Pyxidicoccus trucidator: one gene and its partner. The protein of the gene in region 2 interacts with the protein of the main gene of each other region in a pairwise test. Links are inferred from orthologs where the notes say so. Each region holds a gene or a part of one and is shown on either strand. Other genes may lie near its edges. The genes, in order: G4D85_RS42775 and G4D85_RS30215.

The links.
Region 1: the proteins of G4D85_RS30215 (region 2) and G4D85_RS42775 interact in binary tests that used the Escherichia coli proteins (3 or more experiments, as listed by UniProt). The link is inferred for Pyxidicoccus trucidator from one-to-one orthologs.

What each region holds. Positions count from the first base shown.
Region 1 is NZ_JAAIXZ010000024.1:135,366-138,599, reverse strand. The notes cover bases 313-3,234. They hold G4D85_RS42775 (citrate synthase), read right to left. Parts: upstream 2,464-3,234; coding sequence 1,162-2,463; downstream 313-1,161. Other genes in these bases: G4D85_RS42770 (3-phosphoshikimate 1-carboxyvinyltransferase), read right to left, coding at 2,541-3,234; G4D85_RS42780 (AMP-dependent synthetase/ligase), read left to right, coding at 313-1,058. In the rest of the region: more of G4D85_RS42780, read left to right, coding at 1-312.
Region 2 is NZ_JAAIXZ010000012.1:132,529-135,611, reverse strand. The notes cover bases 140-2,910. They hold G4D85_RS30215 (lipid kinase), read right to left. Parts: upstream 2,097-2,910; coding sequence 1,182-2,096; downstream 140-1,181. Other genes in these bases: G4D85_RS30210 (calcium-binding protein), read right to left, coding at 2,395-2,910; G4D85_RS30220 (carboxypeptidase regulatory-like domain-containing protein), read right to left, coding at 140-1,102. In the rest of the region: more of G4D85_RS30220, read right to left, coding at 1-139; more of G4D85_RS30210, read right to left, coding at 2,911-3,083. UniProt on the Escherichia coli protein: In vitro phosphorylates phosphatidylglycerol but not diacylglycerol; the in vivo substrate is unknown.

The DNA of each region.
Region 1 (3,234 bases), on a different replicon or contig from region 2:
CGGACAGCCTGAAGGCGGTGCGGCCCACCTTCTTCTTCGGCGTGCCCCGCGTGTGGGAGAAGTTCAAGGTCAAGGCGGAGTCGGGGCTCAACTCGCAGCCGCCCATGAAGCGGCGACTGGTGGACTGGGCCCGCGGCGTGGCCATGGAGCGCCACACCCGCGTCATGCGCCACGAGCGCGTCTCCGTGTTCCTGGAGGCGAAGTTCCGCCTGGCGCAGCGGCTCGTCTTCGCCCCGCTGCGGGCGCGCATCGGCATGGACCGGGTGGAGTTCTTCGCCACCGCGGCGGCGCCCATCGGCCGGGACGTGCTGGACTTCTTCGCCTCCATCGACATGGTCATCCACGAGGTGTGGGGCATGACGGAGGTGACGGGCCCGGGCACGGTGAACACCGAGGACGCCACGCGGCTGGGCACGGTGGGGCGCGCCATGCTGGGCGTGGAGATCCGCATCGCCGAGGACGGGGAAATCCTCGTGCGCGGCGGCAACGTCTGCATGGGCTACTACAAGAACCCGGAGGCCACCGCGGAGCTGCTGGAGGACGGGTGGCTGCACACCGGTGACGTGGGCCAGCTGGACGCGGAGGGCTTCGTCCACATCACCGGCCGCAAGAAGGAGATCATCGTCACCTCCGGCGGGAAGAAGACGGCCCCAAGCAACATCGAGGAGCTGCTGAAGATGCTGCCGGGCGTGGGCAACGCGCTGGTGGTGGGCGAGCGGCGCAACTACCTGGTGGCCCTGCTGGTGCTGGAGGGGGAGAAGGCCCGCGCCCTGGCGAAGCAGAAGGGCTGGCCCGAGGACCTGATGCTGCTGGCCGAGGACTCGCGCCTGCAGCAGTTCCTCCAGGAGGCGGTGGAGCGCGACGTCAACCCGAAGCTGGCCCGCTTCGAGACCATCAAGCGCTTCGCCGTGGTGGGGAAGGAGTTCTCCATCGACGGCGGCGAGCTGACGCCCAAGCTGAGCGTGCGCCGCAAGGTGGTGGAGGAGAAGTACTCCGCCCTCATCGAGACGCTCTACGCCGAGACGAAGCACGGCGCCGACAAGGCCCACACGGGCTGAGGCGCGGGGGCCCTCTGGAAAAGCGAAGGGGCGGGGAACCTCGCGGTTCCTCGCCCCTTTTCACTTCAGGCCCGTGCTACCGCGCGGGCCTGGGTGGCGCCGACTACTTCGCGGCGCGCTTGTCCATGGCGATGTAGTCGCGGCGCTTGGAGCCGGTGTACACCTGACGGGGACGGGCAATCTTCTGCTCCGAGTCCATCACCATCTCCTCCCACTGCGCGCACCAGCCCACCGTGCGGGGGATGGCGAAGAGCACCGGGAACATCTCCACCTGGAAGCCCATCGCCTCGTAGATGAGGCCCGAGTAGAAGTCGACGTTGGGGTACAGCTTCCGCTTCACGAAGTACTCGTCCTGGAGGGCGATGCGCTCCAGCTCCAGGGCGATGTCGAGCAGCGGGTTCTTGCCCGTCACCTCGAAGACCTCGTCCGCCACGCGCTTGATGACCTTGGCGCGCGGGTCGTAGGACTTGTAGACGCGGTGGCCGAAGCCCATCAGCTTCTTCTCGCCCTCGCCGCTCTTCACCGACTTGATGAAGTCCGGGATCTTGGAGATGTGGCCGATCTCCCGGAGCATGCGGAGCACCGCCTCGTTGGCGCCGCCGTGGAGCGGGCCGTAGAGGGCGCCGATGCCCGCCGTGACGGCGGAGTACGGGTCCACTTCGGAGGAGCCCACGGTGCGCACGGACGTGGTGGAGCAGTTCTGCTCGTGGTCCGCGTGGAGGATGAAGAGCACGTCGAGCGCGCGCTCCAGCACCGGGTGCACCTTGTAGGTGGTGGTGCCGATGCGCTTGATCATCGCCAGGAAGTTGGCGACGTAGGACAGGTCGTTGTCCGGGTAGATGTACGGCAGGCCCATGCTGTGCCGGTAGGAGAACGCGGCGATGGTGGGCATCTTCGCGATGAGGCGCGTGATCTGGATGCGGCGGCTGCGCTCATCCTTGATGTTCTTCGCGTCCGGGTAGAAGCCGGAGAGCGCGGCGACGGTGGAGCCCAGCATGGACATGGGGTGCGCGTCGTAGCGGAACCCGTCCATGAAGGACTTCACGTTCTCGTGCACGTAGGTGTGGTGCGTGACGAGGTGGATGAACTGCTCCAGCTCCTTCGGCGTGGGCAGCTCCCCGTTCAGCAGGAGGTACGCGACCTCCAGGAAGCTGGACTTCTCCGCGAGCTGCTCGATGGGGTAGCCACGGTACTCGAGGATGCCCTTGTCACCGTCGATGAAGGTGATGGCGCTCTTGCAGTTGGCCGTGTTGAGGAACGCCGGGTCGTAGCCCATCAGCCCGAAGTCTTCGTCACTGGCTTTGATCTGGCGGAGAGCGTTGGTGCGAATACAGCCGTTCTCGATCGGGACCTCGTACGTCTTCCCGGTCCGATTGTCGGTGATCGTCAGCGTGTCCTTGGCCATGGGGCGGAGATTTCACAGGCCGCAGAGTGCTTTCAACAAAAAAGAACGATAAGTCCGATGGGCGGACACTGATGCCCCTATGGCTCTCGGGAAATAAGAGCGCCGGTGCGTGAAAGCTGGCGCCAGAAGCCGGGAAAACTCTTCTCCACGCACTCGGGGCCGGTGAGGAGGAGGGGCGTACCGGATAGCACGCACAGTGTGGCAGCCGTCATCGCCAGGCGGTGGTCACCCCGGCTGTCCATCTCGAAGCGCGCCGGGGGCGAGGACGGGGGGTGGATTTCCAGCGACTCACCCTGGAGCTTCGTGGTGCCGCCATAGGCCGCCACGAGGGTGCGGATGCCTTCCAGGCGGTCGCTCTCCTTCACCCGGAGGATTTCCACGTCCGTGAGGGTGGAGGGGGCCGGCAGCACACACGCCAGGGCCGCCAGCGTGGGCAGCAGGTCCGGGCACTCCTTGCCGGAGGCCCGCAGCCCACCGGACAGGCGTCCTTCGACCTTCAGCGTGTGCTGGCCCCCGGCGGGCACGGCCCGGAGGCCCACCTGCTCGATGAGCCGGACGATGGCGTCGTCCGGGTGCGCGCTGCCCGTGTCCGCCCGCTCCACGGTGCCGCCCGCCTTCCAGGAGATGAGCAGCAGGTAGCCCAGCGAGGACCAGTCGCCCGGCAGCGAGGGGACGCTCGGGGGCGCGGTGTAGCCGGCCACCGTGTAGCGGGAAGAGGACTCCTGGATGTCGAAGCCGAAGCGCTTCAGCCAGGTGACGGTGAGCTCCAGG
Region 2 (3,083 bases):
AAGGCCGGGCCACCAGCACCGCGCCGCGCACCGGGGCGCCGTCCGTCGTCGACACGGTGCCCTCCAGCCCGCTGGCGCCTCCCAGCGTCACGGTGAGGCCGCGCAGCGTCTCGCCCGCCGCCACGGAGAGCACGCCGGGCACGCGGCCCACGGCCTCTCCGAGCCGCGCCGACACCACCCAGGTACCGGCGCCGACCTCCAGCGCGAAGGCGCCGCTGTCGCTGGTGGTGACGCGCACCGGGACGAGTCCGCCCGCCGCCGTCACCTCCGCGCCCGCGGCGGGCTGGCCCTTCGCGTCCACCACGAAGCCCTCCAGCGTGCCCGCGCCCCACAGCCCCACCACCAGCTCACCGGCGTGAGGCACCTGGAGCAGGCGCAGCGTGCGGCGGCTGAAGCCCGGCGCCTCGGCCGTCAGCTCGTAGCGGCCCGGCGCGAGGCCGGAGAAGGTGAAGCGGCCCCGCGCGTCGCTCGTCACCGCCGGGGACTCTTCCGGCAGGCCCACGGGCTCCATGCCCGCCCGGGCCAGTCCCGGGTACGGCCGCAGCGTCACCTCCGCCAGCGGCACCGGCTCTCCACCCCGGCCCTCCGCAACGGTGCGGCCCTCCAGCGAGACACCGCTGGGCAGCGACAACTCCACCGCCGTCTCCGCCTCACCGAGGGGGCGCGTGGCCTGACGCCGGGCAGGGCCATGGCCCTCCGCGTGCGCGGACAGCAGGTAGTCCCCCGGGCCGGCTGGTAGCCGCAGCGTGCCGTCCGCGGCCGTGGTGCCCTCGCCCGCGCGGCGCCAGGGCGTGGCCCCGGTGCCGTCCCCTTCCACGCGCAGGTACGCCCGCACGCGCGCGCCCGCGACAGGGCCCGCGCCATCCACCACGCGCACGACGAAGGCCCCATCCTCCGGCGTGGCGGCCGTCTCCAGCGACGGCGTGGGCGGCGCGCTGGCACGGGGCGCGGGCTCGGCGGCGGCGGGCGTGAGGGCGACAGGGGCTTCCGGGCCCGGAGCCGTCAGCCTTCCCGGCGCGGGCATGCGGAACCACAGGAGCAGCACGGCCGCCACGGCGAGACAGGCCGCGATGAGGATGGGGAGTCGGGAACGCTGTCGCACGGGCTCGGCCTCCCCGCGGCGGAGGGGGAGGCCGCCGCGGACTCCCCCAGCGTAGGCCAGACATGAGCTGAATCGAAATTCAGGAGGGCGCGGGCGCGTAGACGCGCAGGGCCGCCGGGGCCACCTCGAAGCGCATGGGCGTGCGGCCGACGAGCTCTCCGTCCGCGTTCACCTCCTGCACCGGGTCTGCCTCCACGTAGAGGCGGGCCGCGCGCAGCGACGAGACGGCCGGGTGGTCCTCGTGCTCACCGGAGCGCAGCGACATCGCCACGCGCGCCAGCGTGGCCAGGTCCTGGAGCTGGCCCAGGCCGGTGCCCTCGCGGCCATTGCTCGCGGAGGGGGCGGCGATGGCGTACACGTGGAGGCGTCTGTCATCCAGTTGCGCATCGGGAGACACCACGTTGCCCGCGCCGTGGTAGCGGCCATTGCCCACGACGAGCTGCAGCGCGTCCAGCTCCAGCTCCTGGTCATCCGCCTGGATGCGCACGTGGAAGGGCTTCAGGTCCTTCATCTCCGCGGCGGCGGCCACCGGGTAGGCCAGCTTCCCCGCGCGCTGCTTGAGGCGCTTCGTCAGCCGCTTCGCGATGCCGGTGGCCAGGCCCAGGCTGGCCGCGTTGAGGAAGGGCCGCCCGTTGGCGAGCCCCACGTCCACCCGCGCGGTGTAGCCCTGGGCGATGATGTCGCACGCGGCCTCGATGTCCTGAGGTATTCCCAGCGAGCGGGCGAAGTCGTTGCCCGTGCCGAGCGGCAGCACGCCCAGCGTCACGTCCCGGCCCAGGAGCTGGCCCACCACACAGCTCAGCGTGCCGTCGCCACCGCCCACGAGGATGCGGCGCGCGCCCAGCTGCGTCATCCGCTCCAGCACGTGCTGGAGGCGCTCCGTGCGGGACAGGGCGTGGCACTCCACCACCGGGACACCCCGGGAGGTGAGTGCGGCGCGGGCCGTGTCGAAGGCCTCCCGCCCCGAGCGCGAGCCGGTGTTGACCACCAACACCGCCGGTCCGTCGTCCAGGGTCCGGTGACGGGGGGGCTCGATGAGAGCGGGTTCCAGGGTGACCTCTCTTTCCGTGTCGTCCTCCAAGGTGTGCACGCCGGGGCAGGCAGGCCAGCGGGCCCGGTGGGTGGAGGGCGAAGCGGAAGTGTACGAAAGGGAAACCCCCAGGCCGCCGGGAGGGCGACCTGGGGGGCGGGGACAGGGCACGAGGGGGAATCCACACGGGCCAACCCGTCCCCGCGTCCGGCCGCGTGGAGTCGGCCGGAGCGTCAGGAGGCGTGAGGCGACCTCCGGTGCGTCACTCCTCCGCGTCACGGCCCTCGATGATGCGGCGCTGGATTTCCTTCCGGAGCGGCAGGGCCTCCTCGGTGCTCAGCGTGCCGTCGCTGTTGGTGTCGTACGTGGCCATCAGCGTCTCGCGGCGCTCCTGGGCGGCGGCCACGCGGGCCTGGCGCAGCGCCACGCGCTCCCCGTCGTCCAGCACGCCGTTGGTGTTGGTGTCGTACGTGGCCAGCACCTCCTGGCGCTTCGCCCGCCACTTCGCGCGCACCGCCTCGCGGGCCGCCTGGCGCTCGGTCTCGTCCAGCTTGCCGTCGTCATTGGCGTCGAACTTCTCCAGCCGCTCCGAGCGCAGCCGCTCGCAGCGAGCCTCCATGGCATCCACCAGCGCGGTGCGCTCCTCGGCGGACAGCGTGCCGCTGCCGTCCTCGTCGAAGGCCCAGCGCACCCGCCAGAAGGCCCAGTGGCGCGCGCGCTCGCCCAGCTGCGCCAGGCGCGGGCGGATGGCCTCGCGGCGCTCGCCCAGGTCCGCCTTCAGCTCACGCAGCTCGGCGTTGCCCAGCGTGCCGTCCCCGTCATCGTCGTACTTCGCCAGCACCGCCTGCCGGCGGGCGCTGAAGTCGCACAGGCCGCCCGTGTCCGTGGGCTCCTGGGTGATGGCGTCCACCTCCTCCGTCGCCATGGACTGCAGCGTGGTGCCATCCGCGT